DNA from 4 places in the Lentibacillus cibarius genome. Region 1 is predicted to be linked to each of the others. Evidence: riboswitches for the same ligand, from Rfam matches in the RefSeq annotation. Region 1 holds a riboswitch; each other region holds the start of a gene.

Region 1 (4,219 bases):
GATCCATATCTTCGCCAATCCTAAATATTTTCGTAAGGCTTCAATATCCTCCACATTGTTTTCCAAGGTATATGTTTCCGGGTCACCTTCCTCCGAATATCCGCATCCTCGCTGATCAACATACACCAGCTGTGCATGATTCGTTAAATGATCAAGATGAGGCTTAAAGCTAAAATGGGTGCCACCCGGCCCACCATGAATTACAAAGATAATCGGTTTATGTTGAATAGTACCGTTCTTCACTTCCGTTTCCACACCATTCACATCAAAATAGAGCTTTGTTCCATTTATAGTTGCGTACAAGATGTCTTCCTCCTTCTACGATTCTATTCTTCGTTTAGGTAGTATATAAATGACCAGTAATACGGCACCTAGGGTTAACCCTAGCAGCGTAACGATAATTAAAACAGGCCAAACATTAACGAAATTAGCGCCAATCAAGAAAGATACATAGCCTATAAGAATAATGCTTAAGAAAATGATATCCTTATTCGTGACTGTTTTGACCTGAAATAGCTCACCTTTTGCATTTTCTTCCCTTATTAATAGACTAGCACCAACTGTACCTGCTAAGGAGAAAATAATTCCGACAATAACCGGATCAACGGCAGTACCTATTATCTGGCATGTAACGGTAGCGCCACCCCCGAGCAGCATGCCGGAAATAGCACCATTCGTATTTGCTTTACGCCAGAGCAACCCAAGCATAATAGGAATGAAAGTCGCACCTGCAAATATTTTTTGGGTCATAAGCAATAGTTCCATTATAGATGGTGTTAAGACAGCCGCAACGGTTGATAAAACACCAATAATAACCAGGGTCCATCTCGTAATTAATAATGTATGCTTCTCATTGATCTCCTTACCCTTTCGAACGTTATTTTTTTCATAAATATCTCGTGTAACATGAATCCCAGCACCTAACAAATTCGAGTCCACTGTAGACATGCAAGCCCCCAATATACCTGTAACGATAATCATGCCAATCCAAGGGTTAATAACTTCCATTGCCAGCATTGGAAATACCGTTTCAGCATTGCCCATGTCCGGAATTAATGCTTTTCCAATTCCACCAACAAGCGCCAAACCAAACGCCATAAATAGTGCCACAAACCAAACCATCAATAAACTTATCCGCTGAATGGTTGATACACTCTTAGCTGAGTAAACGCGCTGGATTTGTGTTTGGCTTATTGTATTCAAAGGCAAAAATGTAATCGCCCAAGCAAGCACCATAAGAAACGTAGCACTTTCCGTCACACTTATAAAACCGTCACCAAGCACTCTATTTAACGATTCATGTCCATGCGTGGTTGCATATAACCAGGAACTATCCGGAGACAGAGCTTGTAATCCGAAAATAATGACAAGGACTAGCCCTAAAACCATAATAATCGACTGAATCCAGTCTGTAAGTGCCACACCCATCAATCCACCAAAGGTTGTATAAACAATCGTGACAACTGATGTGATGAGAATAGCGACAGTTGTGTCGATACCCAGTATTGAATTTAAAATGACACCAATGCCAAGGATACTTCCTCCAGCACCACCCACTAAAGCAACAAGTGAAAAAAGAGTGGTCAAATAGGCTACGAAATTAGAATAACGCAGTGCCATAATATCCGGTAAGGTAAAAACCTCAAATTCCTGTGCTATCCGTCTGATTTTACCGGAGATATAAAATAGAACGAAATAAGCAGAACCTGCAGCCACAAGCATCCACATCACGGAAAACCCGCTAGTGTAGACCATCCCGCTGAACCCCATATAGGTGTTAGCACCGACAACTGTAGAAAAAATAGTACTAAATAATAAACCAGAGTTCATTTTGTTCCCTGCTACATAAAAATCGGCGCGCGTATCCTGCTTTTTGGATACAACAACGCCAACAATAATCATTAAGATTAAATAAACAACAGGAATTATATAATAGCTATTCCATTCCATACTTCATGTCCCTCCCAATGATGAAATCTTTTCTTCGTTTCATTATCCAAATAAAGCGAATTGTTATACACGGAATTATATACATTCGAAATATTAGAGTCAATGGCATTATTATTAAAATTCTATTTAATTAAATATTATTAATTTGGTGATTTTTTATGATGGAAGATTATAAAAAAGCTGAAGAATAAGGTGTTCTACCTTATCCTTCAGCTTTTTATGACGCTTATGATTAGGTTCAGGTCATTACTCGTTGTCATCCTGCTCATGATCCGGCGACACAAAATCCGCGTTAGTAGCAGCGCCATTAAAAATCCATGTTACCATTGACAATCATCAAAATTATTTGTAAATTATTTTCTTATCCAGAGAGGTGGAGGGACTGGCCCTTTGATACCTCGGCAACAGGCTCCTATAGTACTGTGCCAATTCCAGTAAGCGTTATGCTTAGAAGATAAGAAGTGCATGGTACAGGTTTTTCTACCCTCTTCTTATCCAGAAGAGGGTTTTTTACTGTTTAACAAGCTTTTCATAATTATTTTAAGGGTGTTTTAAATGTCAGGTAAATCGCTAAATGTTGAAACCATTTTCCCTCAGATTGGTAATAAGAAAGACGAGGCATTACAAGCTTCTCTTGGCACCATCGTTAATATTTCTTATATCTATCCCTATTTGGACTTTACCGGGAATACTCGTCATGGCGTTTGGTTTAGCGTTCACTGTACTCACCGTAGCCACGAGATAAGGATCTTCCTGCCGATTTATTTTTAGGGTTGCTTCCTGTACATAGCTAATGAGCGGTGCTATTGCAACCAGTGCATCATTTCACTTATGCATCGGTGTTGTCCCTGTATGGTTCGATGTACCAAGGGTCGTCACAATCAGTCGTGTGGAACGGGCTATTCCTGTGACAACGCCTATTTGTGCATTACTTTCCTGCAATTTGTCCCCTTGCCGATATGAACCTCAAGAAATTGCTCCAATTCATCGGAAGACAAGGTTGCCTGCTCTAACGCTTCCCAATGAACACCCATGTCTTCTACTGCTTGTTTGACTGTTATTCCGTTTTTGTCGGTAATACCTATTAACTCCTTAAAATCCAATTCCCCTGACACTGCTTTACTGCCAATTGTGGAAACATGTGGCTGGTGTTTTGTGTGCCTTGACAACCATAAAATGTTAAAGGATAAGCGTTTCAAACCACAAAAAAATATTAACAGTCATAGGGAAAGGGTAATATCTTTCACAAATTGATACGCAATGTTAGGCCTTCCCTTTCCTTCCATAATGTAATAATACTATAAGTTTTCAGATACGTATAAAATATTCCTACTTTAGTATTAGAAATGGGTGCATCGTCACACCTTTTTAGGAGATACAAATTGCCGTTGAACCCTTAGAAAAGGTCAACGGCGATTTGTATGTCCATATTAATCAAACTCCCTGTTTTAGCTATTTTTGCTTTCGTCCAAAGCCGCTTTTGTCGTTCGACGCCATCTTCTGCATTTTTAGCGACGTCACTTTCCATCCATTAACAGGCTCCATATCTTGGGAACAGGTGGAGCATGCGACAACCACTTCCTCCAATGCTTTAAGCCGGACATAATCACCGGGTTTGGATAATGGTTCACTAAGCTGGTAATCTCCTGTTTGGTCCAGCACGTTATTCATAAATAAGTTGATCGGATCCGGAACTGGTTTCTCTCCCAGTCCGTACGCTGCCAGAGCCTTTTGTAAATTATCGTGGCAGTTCGGGTGATCCTCTAGGCCATAGTCTACTTTATAGCGATAATAGTCACATGCTGGAAAAAAGAAATCGTGCTTGCCAACCGTATCTTCTGCCAACGTCATCAGCGGCCGGCGTTTATTACTGTAGAGCGGATCACCAACCTTTAATCGAATACTGCTGAGTGACGCTCGCATATGGACAGGTGATACGAATTCATTGGAATCATTTTTATTAAAGCATACAAAATCACCGACCTGTTTCCCATCAACGTCCATAATAACCAGTTCCTCACCAGGTTGTAACAGTGTGCTTCTCCCCTCATATGGTGGTATTGTTATTTCCTCTTTTATTTTCTTCTGTGTATAAGCCACACCTTCCACTCCTCTCTAATAATTTAAGGTTCCTTTAGTAAGGAATTGACGTAATGATTATCCTCCATCTTTGATTTCCCGATATAACCTCCCTCTTCTTTTAAAAAATTAGTTCTAATATCTGACATTCTCTCATACCCTGCTTATATTTAGGATTTTCAAATCACAA
Region 2 (4,219 bases), 1.7 Mb from region 1:
CAGTTTGGTGGCGTTGGTTTATGCCAGTGTTATCTCGTTTATTTCGGTTTATGCCGATGCGATTGGTTTGGCAGCGACGGCAAGCTATTTCTTTTTAGTCTTTGCCATTGTAATGATTTGCACAAGACCATTTTTCGGTAGAACGTTTGATACAAAAGGTCCTAATTATGTTATTATTCCATGTTTATTTATTTTTGCGGTTGGTCTTATTGTGCTTGGTTTTACGTCGACAGCGGCAATGCTGCTGTTATCCGCTGGTTTGATTGGTTTAGGATATGGCACGTTGTTACCAAGCTTTCAAACGATGGCAATTCAGACAACACACCATTCACGGAGCGGTCAGGCAACGGCTACCTTTTTTATGTTATTTGATGGTGGGATTGCGGTTGGATCATTCGTTTGGGGACTTGTGGTAGCAGGTTATGGCTATCAGACCCTATACACGCTTTGTGGCCTGGTTGTGCTTGGCATTACTGTTTTATTTATGTGGTATCAAAAACGGCAGGAAAAAGCGCGCGTGTTGCGAAGGCTTGTGCAGGATTGGGACATTCCTTAGGCTTTGAACTTGCTGGCTTTCATCCTGATGATTATCACGTACTAATCGCGAGCAAAACTATCGGGAAACGCTTTAGCCTCGATAGCGTTTCCCGATGAGATTGTTGGTTAGGCCTTTGTCCGATATGCGACATTATGTTTCTTTAAGGTTTCGTCTTTTCCGAACAGGAAGTGTTTCTCCATATCCGGAGAGTATTTGGAGTTGATTGCTTCTACGCCAACTGCTTCTGCTACAGCGCGCAGCATGGCAGGGGAAGCTCCGCAACAAAGACCGATATAATTCAAGCCGATATCTTTTGCTTGTTTCGCCCATTCGGCTAGCTCATAACGGTTATGGTATAAAGGATCAAGTGCTGTCGGGAATGTGGTTTCTAACGGTAAATGACAACTACAGCCGCCATCAGGCAAATTAAAGAATGTCGGATGTTCGTCGGTTGTCCGGTATGGTATCGGCAGGCCTGCTACATAGCCGTTCACATTTTCCCGGATCTTTTCCAAATATGGCTGCATCGTGTTCGGTCCGCGGAAGCAGTTCATACCAACGACAAGTGCCCCTTTTTCCGAAAGCAGGCGACAGCCTTCTTCTACGGTATAACCATCTCGTAAAATATTTTCACCCATCATCGCGAATGTAATAACAGCTGGTAAGTCTTGTTTTTGGATTTCTTCCAGTGCAATGCGTGCCTCCTCGTAATAGTAGAAGGTTTCGCCGTTAATGAAATCGACCCCTTCTTCCTTGCACCAAGAAACCATTTCGGCAAACATGCTTCGCACAGCATCTTTGGAAGCGGGATCTTCTGGATCGAAAATATTAGTATTTGAGATATTGCCGGCAACTAGCGCTTCTTCTGTGGGGTGCTCTTTAGCCACCTCTTTTGCTAGACGGATGGCATGACGGTTCAGCGGTTCCAGCAATTCTTCTTTACCGATAATCCGCATTTTCTCGCGGTGGGCATTATATGTAAATGCCAAAACGACATCAGAGCCTGCATTCATATAGTCCCGGTACGTTTGTTTTAAAACTTCCGGATTGTCTAGGGCAACTTCTGGCACAAAGGAACCAGCCTGTAAATACCCTCTGCGCTCCAATTCAAATAAATACCCTTCCCCGATAATAACTGTTCCTTCCTGCAATCGCTGTTCCAAACTGCGCTTCATTCGTATTCCTCCTCTAACTTTTATCATATTAAAAAGCCTCTTCTTAAAATAAGAAGAGGCTTAAATATGCACAGTAACCTAGCGTCTCCTCTTATCTTCAAGCATTACGCTTCTGGAATTGGCACAGTACTTTTTGGGTAAGTCTGCTGCCGAGGCTTCTAAGGGCCAGTCCCTCCACCTCTCTGGATAAGAAATCTGAAATATTTTATTGTTATGAAATACATGCTACATCTAATTAGGATAAAAGTCAAGAGGGAATAAGATTGCTTTTGATAGTAATCGCCAATTCGCAAAGTTAATCTACAGGCAGCAAAAACGAGGCACCGGAACGGTTATGAATGTCCCTGGTGCCTCGTTTGTTTATGCTGCACGTTTTCGTTCTGATTTGTCCACGACAGCTGATCCGATAATGTCACCAATCACATTCGACGCTGTACCGGCCATGCCAATAAGGACATCGACGCCAGCAATTAATGCGACAATCTCCAGCGGAAGCCCGAACATGCTTAAGACAGCAGATAACGTAACCAAACCAGCAGCTGGAACTCCCGCTGTCCCGATCGACAACAATGTACCAATTAAAACAATTAGTAAAAAGTCAGCAGGTGCAAGGTTGAGATTCGTTACATTCGCTGCAAATACAAGAGAAGCTCCCATTCTTAACGCGCCGCCATCGGAATTAAAGACAGCCCCTAGCGGAAGCGTGAAGTTGGCTGTCGTTTCCGAAATCCCCGCTTTTTTTGCCGAATCAATAGCAATAGGCAGGGAGGCAATACTGCTTGACGTGAAGAAGGCGGTGACATACGCTTCTTTTGTCTGCTTGAAAAAGTGCCCCACGCGTGTACCTGAAAACTTCAGAAACGCTGAATACACGACTGCCCAAAGCACCGCGACGCCAATATAAAAGACGGCTGTAAATTTCAGTAGGGATTGGAATGTAGACCAGCCTTGGCTCCCGAAAGTGGACGCACTTATGGCGAAGACCCCGATTGGCGCATATAAAAGCACCCCTGACAGGATTTTATAAAACATTTCATTAAGTGCGGCAAAAACAGTATCCAACTGGTTTCCATATTCCTGCATTTTTTTATCACTAGAAAACTTCATATTAGAGATGGCAATCCCAATAATAACGGCAATAAACAAAATGGCCATTAGGTCCCCGGAAGAAAATGCTTCAAAAATATTTTTCGGGACAATTTTTAATAGAATTTCCGAAAAACCCGGTGTATCCGGTTTATCTACATTTGTATCAGGCAATGATAAGTTTTCCCCGGGATTGATCCATAAGGCAAGCCCAAGTCCGATGAATACCGCTAAAGCCGTTGTCGTCATATAATATAGGATTAATTTACCACCCATTCGGCCAAGCTGTGTAACGTTCATCTTATCAACAGCAAGCACCACGGTGAGAAATATGACTGGTATTGCAATCAAGCTGAGCAAGTGAATAAGCAATGTTCCAAGCGGGCGTACGACTTCTGCTTGCTGACCGAAAACAATGCCTGCCAGGATACCAAAAGAAAATCCAATTGCCATTTTAATGACGAAAGAAGTCTGTTTATATTTATTCCATAGCTTCATATTGAAAACCGTCTCTTTCCTAAGATTAGTTTTAATTTATTATATCAAAAAAGACCATAGCTAACCATAGTTAAATGCATAGTAACTTGGGTGGAATTGTCATGAGGGTATGATGAGTGCTGGCCTGTTTCAACTGTAGGGTGTGGGGAGAGTATACATAAAATTAAACGAAGCACCAGCACTTATGCGTTCGTGTGCTGGTGTTTCCTGTGTTCCTCATTATTTTTTAAAAACATGTAGAAGGATGCACCGAAAATGGTGATATAACCTAGAACGCTTAATAAATCAGGAACTTGCCCGAATAGGACAATGCTGATCAGTGCCGAGTAAACGACTGTTGAATAGAAGAAAATTGATATTTCTTTTGCCGGTGCGTATTTATAGGCTACTGTAATACCGAACTGTCCAACGGTTGCAAAGATTCCTGCTGCCAGCAAATAAACCCACTGCTGCCATGTCATTGGCTCATAAAAAATGATGACAAACGGAAGCAGAATCATGGTGGTGAAAAAGGAAAAATAAAAGACAACGGTATAAAATTGCTCCTTATTACCGAGCACGCGTAAAACAGTATAGGCACCCGCGGCGAAAACCGCTGAGAAAATACCGGCAATATATGGAATAGTTTCCACGGAAAATTCCGGTTTAATAATGAAAAGCGTGCCAATGAATGCTATAATAATTGCCATCGTTTGAAAAAGCCTTGCGCGTTCTTTTAAGAAAAGTGCTGCAAAAACAATCGTTAAAAACGGACTCATTTTATTCAGCATGTCTGCATCGGATAATACAAGGTGGTCAATTGCATAAAAATATAATACGATTCCAGCGGCGCCTAAGGCAGAGCGCAACATGAGAAATTTTTGATTTTCTTTTTTGCCAAATAAGCGTTCCTTATAATGTCGGACAAATCCAAAGGCGATGA
Region 3 (4,219 bases), 540 kb from region 1:
GTGCCTGCACGTAGATAGATGTTTCCGATCCGACAAGCGCAATATCTGCTCCATCTGATAGCAGTGCGGTCATCGTTTTATCCCCACCCCACGCTGTCTGGAGCTTGATGTCGATACCTTGTTCCTCAAAAAAACCTTTTTCAATTGCGACGTATTGTGGGGCGTAAAAAAGTGATCGTGTTACTTCCGCAAGTTTGACCGTTGACGTTCCCCCTGAACCGCATGCAGCAGTAAAAACAAGCAAGAGACAACCTAATAAAGCGGTACAGAAACGCTTTCTCATAACATTCGTTCCTTTCTGCATAAAGATTGTGTTATACTTTTTATCATATGTGGTTGGTAAAAATGTGTGAATGCCTAGAAACGACTAGTTTGTTGGGAGATTGTAGGGCTTTAACGACCGAACATTTTTCATATGAACTCGTCCGGAGAGGAACAAAGGTATAAACGCCTTTGCAGGCTAAAACCGTCACATCCTGTGCGGGCACCTGCACTAGTACGTCGAAGTAGGATGTGGAAGATTTGTAACCCCAGTTGTCTAAAAGTCTTTCCTACTGACGCAGAAAAAAACCGGCCTCCATAAGGAAGACCGGTTGCCGGCATAAGCCAACTATATTCCTTCATATATAAAATCCTTTTGGGATGAGGAAACGAAATGTTTGTTACCCTTTGTAAATCGGACCTGCGTTGTGGATTGCTTCACTTGCCTGTGTGAACTTTTGGAAATTCTCATGGAACTTCATGGCTAATGATTGTGCCTCTGCCTTATATGCTTCCTTATCGGACCAAGTATTACTTGGAATCAGTACCTCATCCGGAACCCCCGGTACATGCATCGGTGCAGCTAAGCCAAAAATGGAATCTGTAACTGTTTCGATATTATTTAATTCGCCTTCCAGTGCTGCATGCACCATTGCCCTTGTATAGGAAAGCTTAATGCGTTCACCCGTTCCATATGGCCCACCAGTCCACCCGGTGTTCACGAGAAATACATTTGAATTATATTGATCAATTTTTTCACCAAGCATTTCGGCGTATGCTGATGGTGCTAAAGGCAAGAACGGTGCGCCAAAGCAGGCAGAAAATGTTGCTTGCGGCATGGTGACACCACGCTCGGTTCCAGCTAGTTTACTTGTGTAGCCGCTTAGGAAATGATACATTGCCTGTTCTTTTGTCAGTTTACTGATTGGCGGCAAGGTACCGGAAGCGTCTGCGGTCAGAAAAATGATGGTATTTGGATGTCCGGCAACACTAGGTGAAACGATATTGTTGATGTTTTCGAGCGGATATGCTGCCCGTGTATTCTCCGTTAGGGACGTATCATCATAATCCGGATCGCGTGACGTCTTATCAAGGACAACGTTTTCCAAGACGGAACCAAACCGGATGGCATGATAAATCTGCGGTTCTTTTTTCTTGGATAAATTAATGCATTTGGCATAGCATCCACCCTCGATATTAAAGACGCCATTAGGGCTCCAGCCATGTTCATCGTCTCCAATCAGACGCCGGTAAGGATCAGCGGAAAGTGTCGTTTTACCGGTTCCGGACAGACCGAAGAACAGCGCTACATCACCTTCCTGGCCGATATTAGCCGAGCAGTGCATGGATAACACATCACGCTTGGGTAAAAGGTAATTCATGATAGAGAAAATGGATTTTTTGATTTCACCGGCATATTCGGTTCCGCCGATTAGTACAATCCGCTTTTTAAAAGAAATAAGAACAAACACCTCGGAATTAGTCCCGTCTACTTCCGGGTCAGCTTTGAATGTCGGTGCGGATATTACCGTGAATTCCGGTTGATGCTCTGTCAATTCGCTTTCTGTTGGTGTGATGAACAGCTGCCGGGAAAACAGGTTATGCCATGCGTATTCATTGATTACTTGAATCGGTAGCCTGTAATTTTCATCTGCGCCAGCAAAACCTTGGAATCGGAATAATTCATCTTTACTATGCAAATAGGCAGTCACTTTCTTTAGCAGTTGATCAAAGGAAGCTTCATCAATGGATTGGTTGGTTTCCCCCCAATCAACATCTTCACTAGTATCATCACGTACAATATATTTGTCTTTCGGGGAACGGCCTGTGTATTCTCCTGTTGTAGCACTGACAGCTCCTGTCGAACTTAAAACGCCTTCATCACGCGACAATACTTTTTCAACTAAATGTGGAACAGTTAAGTTTGAATGGATATTTTCATGTGTTAACAAATCTTTAGTCAGCAATGTGTCTTCTTTTGTTTTCATTTGGCATACCTACCTTTTTATTATTTTCATAGTATAAATAACTCTTATCAATTTAATCTGTTTATTAGTATAACACATTTTAAATAATAGTCCATACTATTTTATGGTTATATATATGAAATTTTCGTGTCAATGTTCCTGCATCCCAATAAATAAGTTGACATCCCATAGGGGGATTCGTTACGATATTTGTCGAGCGGATACTCTCTTATTCGGAGTGGTGGAGGGACAGACCCATTGAAGCCCGGCAACCGTCACGAATGTGAAAAGGTGCTAAACTGGTGCAAGGCCAAGACCTTGAACAATAAGAGCGAAAGGCCTCAACCTTTCCTCGGGACGCAGGAAAGGTTTTTTTGTTTGATAAAGAAACGAACAGGTTGAGATATACTGAAGAGAAGGAGTTCCGTATCAAAATCCAAGGAGGATAGCCATATGGCTATAAAGCGTCGATTATTCACATCTGAATCGGTGACAGAAGGCCATCCGGATAAAATTTGCGATCAGATTTCAGATGCGATACTTGATGAAATACTTACCAAAGATCCCAATGCTCGAGTAGCATGTGAGACAAACGTTACGACAGGAATGGTGCTTGTTTCTGGGGAGATTACAACAACAACCTATGCAGACATTCCAGCGATTGTACGCCAGACCATTAAAGATATAGGTTATACACGCGCCAAATTCGGTTTTGACGCTGAAACCTGCGCCGTGCTTACAGCCATCGATGAACAGTCGCCAGATATTGCCGGTGGCGTTGATAATGCACTGGAAGCACGTCTCGGAAAAATGAGTGATGAGGAAATAGCATCGATTGGTGCCGGCGATCAGGGGCTGATGTTCGGTTATGCTTGTGATGAAACAGAGGAATTGATGCCATTGCCAATTTCGCTCGCCCACAAACTGGCTAAACGGCTGGCAGATGTGCGCAGCGAATGCATATTGGACTATTTGCGTCCTGATGGTAAAACACAGGTAACGGTTGAATACGATGAAGACGGCAAACCGGTGCGAATTGATACTATCGTCATTTCTGCACAGCACCATCAAGATGCTGTTCCGGAACAGGTTGAAACAGACATGATTGAATATGTTATCCAACCGGTTGTTCCGGCGCATTTACTGGACGATGAGACCAATTATATCATTAATCCGACAGGGCGTTTTGTTATTGGCGGCCCACAAGGTGATGCAGGTCTGACGGGAAGAAAAATTATTGTTGACACATATGGCGGTTATGCACGTCATGGAGGCGGGGCATTCAGTGGGAAGGATTCGACGAAAGTGGATCGCTCAGCCGCGTATGCAGCACGGTATGTTGCAAAAAACATTGTTGCCGCAGATTTGGCAAAAACATGCGAAGTGCAACTTGCCTATGCAATCGGTGTTGCTGAGCCAGTATCAATTTCTATAAATACGTTTAACACCAGTGCGATGGACGAGGAAACGCTTGTGGATGCCATTCGGAAAACATTCGACCTTCGTCCGGCAGGTATCATACGCATGCTGGACTTACGGAAGCCAATTTTCAAAAACACTGCCGCATATGGTCATTTTGGACGGACGGATGTTTTATTCCCGTGGGAAAAAACCGACAAAGTAGATGAGTTGCAGGCATTGGTGAAAAACCGATAAAGGAAAAAGGTGCAGAATCTTGTCTGCACCTTTTCTGTAACGTCAGAAAGTATTATATGGATGACCTTAATAAAAACTTCGGTATTCGCTATAAGACAAGGCGGATATTGGGTTTTTCTAATGCCCTGTGTATATGGCGATAAGGTCGATTTTTGCCTTTTTTCGTAGTTATACTTGTTTGGTTTGTGGTATAATTTGAAAGATGCAACTGATGGAAAGTGAGGCAAAAAAATGTGCGGTTTTATTGGCATGATACGCAGCAACCCAGCTACACCAAGTGAAGAACAAAAAACTGCTTTTAAACAGCGAAATAATTTGATGACACATAGAGGCCC
Region 4 (4,219 bases), 1.8 Mb from region 1:
GATTGAAGGGAAAAGGGCTTTTTTTGGGGATGTTTTCAAGGTATTTCGGTCCAATGGTTATACATTATGTGGGAATTGGGAATATGACCGTGGGAAGTTTGATATGGTGTTGTGCCGGGAAGGCGGCGAAACGATTTATATTCGAGTCCCTTTCAGTGTTTTGGAAGGGGAACTGGACAAGCCTGATGCTTATCTGGAGTTTCGTACACCATATGTAATCAAGCATGTCGTCAACACTGGTCTTGAATGGGATCAAAACGCTTTGTTGACCACCACCGGATTTAGTCAATTTCAAGAACCTCTCGATAAGGATGGAAACATCACGGATAAAAGCAGATGGGAAGCTGCAGGCGAACAAGAGGTGCAGGAAGTCATGCAATACCTGGAACCAGAGATATCTTGATATGCTAAACGGACACGCACGTGGATGAAAGGGAATGGGGAAAAGCGAGTTTAACTAACAAGTTGTATACCCCCACTGCTAAACATGGTTAAACTACATACGTGAAGGTGGGGGTTAAATAATTTGACTGATCATCACACGACGCCCCTTGAAAAAGAAAAGTACTTTTCTTTTTCGGGGGGGATGTGTCGTGGCGCGGTTGTGCGTCGTCCGCCTCTAATTAATGGCACATCGTTTTCCTTTTTAACGATTTTATACTTCCGTTGCGCTATGTTGATCGTGCAATGCTGTGTTGTTTTTCCCAGCCGAAAAACGTGGGTACCCTGTTACGATAGCGATGATTCCGGCGATTCCGAGCAGTATTGGGTAGATACAATAAGGCATGATCGAAACGGGTGATATGGAAGCAACGCCAGCGACCGCCAGCAGTTGGGCGCCATATGGCAAAATCCCTTGAAAAGCACTTCCGAAAATATCCAGCGTGCTTGCCGATCGGCGCAGGTCAACCCCAAATCGTTCGGAAATTTGTTTCGCTAATGAGCCAACACTGATAATGGCGATGGTGTTGTTAGCGGTTGATACGTCAAATACACTGACAAGACCGGCAATACCAGCTTCGGCACCTTTTCTTGAATTAATTCGCTTACTAATCGTGTACAGTAGGAAATCAATCCCGCCATTCACGCGAACGAGTTCAATCAGTCCACCAAGTAAAACGGCTAACAAGGCTAACTCCTGCATACCGGCCATGCCATCGCCAAGCAGCTTCATTAATCCCATCACATCGAAAGTCCCGTAAACAAATCCAACTGCTCCAGCGAACACAATTCCACCGATTAACACATATATGACATTGACACCAGCAACGGCAAAAATGAGAACAGCAAGATAAGGTAGCACCTTGACCAGATCATATGGGTGATCTCCACTAATCGATCCGCCGGCATTCCAAGTCAAGACACCAAAAATGACGGCAGTCACAATGGCTGCTGGAAGGGCAATAAAGATGTTCACCTTAAATTTGTCGCTCATCTTGACAGCCTGTGTTCTCACAGCAGCAATCGTTGTATCCGAAATAATGGATAAATTATCCCCGAACATCGCACCACTGATAATAGCGCCTAAAATTAATGGCGTGCTCATCCCAGTCTGATCGGCGAGACCGACACCAATTGGGGCAAGCGCAACGACCGTTCCGACAGAAGTTCCCATGGAAATCGAAATAAAGCAGCCGATAACAAACAAGCCAACAATCAGCAAGCTTCCAGGCACGAACGTCAGACCAAGATTGACGGTTGATTCAACAGCACCAACCCCCTCGGCAACTGCAGAGAATGCACCGGCCAACAGGTAAATGATGACCATAAGCATAATGTTCGGATGTCCCGCCCTTTGGTCAGGTAATCCAATTTCTCGTTAAAATCTATTTTTCTATTCATGAACAATGCAACCAATACAGCAATAAATACCGCAACAAGTACCGGCAGCTTATAAAAGTCTCCACTGACTACACCGGAGCCGATAAATAGAAACAGAAAAATGATAAATGGTATTAAAGCCGATGCACGTCCTTTGTTCAAATCTGATGTGTTCATTTCTCTTCCCCCTATTTGTTGTATTTTTGTGGATTCAAGGGTTTTGGAAAATAGTAGAATGGTATTCCCGTTACAGATACCTTAGGCTGCTCGGCATTTTTTCATATAAAAATAAAAAAACCCTCCGTTTTGGAAGGCGTTAGTCCGAACACCTTATCTCTCAAAACGCTTGAAACGCGATTTGCTGGAATTGGCACCTTACAATTATTTCTGCAGGTTGCCGGGCTTCATAGGGCCAGATCCCTCAGCCGCTCTGGATAAGTAATATGAAATTAGTTGATTGATAGAAAGTGTACTACACGATAACAGAAATGTCAATGAATAGTTGGTGGTCCACTATTTTATGTTAAATTTAACACAATTTTAAAAATGAGTTATTATTATAATAAAGGGGGAGAGATTTATGGGGATAACGATATTTTACATTGGATTCCTTGCCTCACTCTTCGGTTTTATCAGTTGGAGAAAGTTCCGAAAATGGAAGGCTGAACGTCAGAATCCATCAAAACAATGGGAAGGAAAAAGCCCCAACGATCGCAAAAAGTCTATGGAAGAATTGGAACAAGACAATCTTAAATATAGGGGCATGGGTCAAATACCACCAGGGATGTAATATTAATAATTTCCCATCTTCAGCGGTTTGATAAAATATTGAATAATAATGAAATAGTCAATGACTTAAGTAAAATGCTGTTTAATATAAAAAAAGGATTGATGTGTAAATTTACGTTAGAAAGTTAGCTAATCCATTAGTGGACGCCATTCCAGAATAAGACTTGGCGTCCATTCCATACATCATACCCATACGACCGGGTACTTCCTGAGTAGAAGTGTGCGTCCAAATTTAATATAAGGAAATAATCCAGAAAGTTATGTGTTAAATTCGAGCATGAACATAGTTATCTTAAAAAGGCTCAAGGGGAGGAATAAACATGAAAACAGATGAAGCGAATAATCACTTTGTTGCCGGTAATGCTGAAGAGCTGCTTTCTGCATTAGAGAATAAAGAGCCATATATATTAATTCCGAAGTATTTCAAAGGAAAATTTCTGGAAAATACACAATTACCATTGACAGAGAAAGAACAAATGGGGTTTGAATTAGGTTCTCGTGGTACAGCAAACTTATTATCTAGTCCTTTATTTCATTTCATAAACTGGCTTAGTAAAGATAGCAAACAACAAAAAAGGATAGACAGTAAAATTCGTAAGTACACACTTAAAGAGCAAGGAGATCATCTTCTTTTATATTTGCGTCAATTAGATTATTAAAAGGACACCGGTGAAATTGAAAGGGGATGTAAGTTTGATCGGTGATAATGTAGCAAAAACGCCCCCGGTATTTAAGAAAAAATTGGGTGTGTATAATGATTAGTTGAATAGAGTTTTATTTGAATTAAGTATTTTAGGTGGGCGATGTTTTTTGAAAAGAAATAGTTTTATCTTTGTTATAACTTCACTACTGGTATTGTTAATCACAGGTTGTGAAGTGGAAGAGCTATCCAAGGAGAAGGAACAGATACAACGGAATTCATTCAATGGTGATAGTAAATATTGGAGTTTAAACGAGTATGAATTGAAAATTGAAGATAACGAAATATTCGCTGGAAATGGAGAACTACAATACAAAGCTGAGGGGAATATTACTGATTATATTTCATTTAAAATGATTGCAGTTATCAATGATGAAAAGGTCGAATTACAAGGGATGAAAAATGTTAGCTCGGTATCAAATTTTAATAATATAGAAACTGGTAGTGCTACACAGGAAATACCTATGATTAAAGGGGAAGAAATAAGGCTTACAGATATAGATGATTATTATGGAATTATAGAATGGATGTCATCAGAAGGGAAGCGAAAGAGCGAGAAAATAAATACCTTTTAGGATGATAAAGGCCCTATATTTAACTAATGAGCAATGGGCGCGTGATAACCTAATAATTTTGCGCCTGAATTGGGCACAATGCTTTAATAAGGATTATTGCTCTATATTAAAGAATAGGGACAGCTTTGTAGTAGATCTGAATTACCTTAAAGTGATAAAGTTTCTTAAACTTAAATGTCAATGGACTTTAATATACCGCGGTTAAAGGGAGGGTAATTATGTTTCAGAAATACACCATTTTTGTGATATTTGTACTGTTACTAATAATATCTGCTTGTTCATCGCAATCAGATGATGAAAAAGTTTCCTTCCAAGATCAAGTGAATGAAGCATT

What was found. Region 1 has a riboswitch for S-adenosylmethionine ahead of FFL34_RS05650 (hypothetical protein). Riboswitches for the same ligand answer to the same signal wherever they lie in the genome.
Region 2: another riboswitch for S-adenosylmethionine. It lies ahead of FFL34_RS14245 (homocysteine S-methyltransferase family protein); the one in region 1 lies ahead of FFL34_RS05650 (hypothetical protein).
Region 3: another riboswitch for S-adenosylmethionine. It lies ahead of metK (methionine adenosyltransferase); the one in region 1 lies ahead of FFL34_RS05650 (hypothetical protein).
Region 4: another riboswitch for S-adenosylmethionine. It lies ahead of FFL34_RS14720 (Na+/H+ antiporter NhaC family protein); the one in region 1 lies ahead of FFL34_RS05650 (hypothetical protein).

The regions. Positions count from the first base shown of each region.
Region 1 covers NZ_VCIA01000001.1:1,174,926-1,179,144, forward strand. The annotation lists gene FFL34_RS05640 (alpha/beta fold hydrolase) at 1-303, opposite strand, end outside; gene FFL34_RS05645 (sodium:solute symporter family protein) at 319-1,950, opposite strand; SAM riboswitch class I at 2,309-2,411, shown strand; gene FFL34_RS05650 (hypothetical protein) at 2,506-2,721, shown strand; gene FFL34_RS05655 (hypothetical protein) at 2,868-3,065, opposite strand; gene FFL34_RS05660 (DUF1989 domain-containing protein) at 3,403-4,050, opposite strand.
Region 2 covers NZ_VCIA01000001.1:2,901,196-2,905,414, forward strand. The annotation lists gene FFL34_RS14240 (MFS transporter) at 1-556, shown strand, start outside; gene FFL34_RS14245 (homocysteine S-methyltransferase family protein) at 664-1,713, opposite strand; SAM riboswitch class I at 1,802-1,906, opposite strand; gene FFL34_RS14250 (dicarboxylate/amino acid:cation symporter) at 2,074-3,297, opposite strand; gene FFL34_RS14255 (DMT family transporter) at 3,480-4,219, opposite strand, start outside.
Region 3 covers NZ_VCIA01000001.1:633,044-637,262, reverse strand. The annotation lists gene FFL34_RS03205 (ABC transporter substrate-binding protein) at 1-283, opposite strand, end outside; gene pckA (phosphoenolpyruvate carboxykinase (ATP)) at 663-2,249, opposite strand; SAM riboswitch class I at 2,455-2,560, shown strand; gene metK (methionine adenosyltransferase) at 2,682-3,884, shown strand; gene asnB (asparagine synthase (glutamine-hydrolyzing)) at 4,116-4,219, shown strand, end outside.
Region 4 covers NZ_VCIA01000001.1:2,994,817-2,999,035, forward strand. The annotation lists gene FFL34_RS14715 (YugN family protein) at 1-403, shown strand, start outside; partial or broken gene FFL34_RS14720 (Na+/H+ antiporter NhaC family protein) at 656-1,998, opposite strand; SAM riboswitch class I at 2,149-2,262, opposite strand; gene FFL34_RS14725 (hypothetical protein) at 2,402-2,611, shown strand; gene FFL34_RS14730 (hypothetical protein) at 2,931-3,269, shown strand; gene FFL34_RS14735 (hypothetical protein) at 3,421-3,885, shown strand; gene FFL34_RS14740 (hypothetical protein) at 4,104-4,219, shown strand, end outside.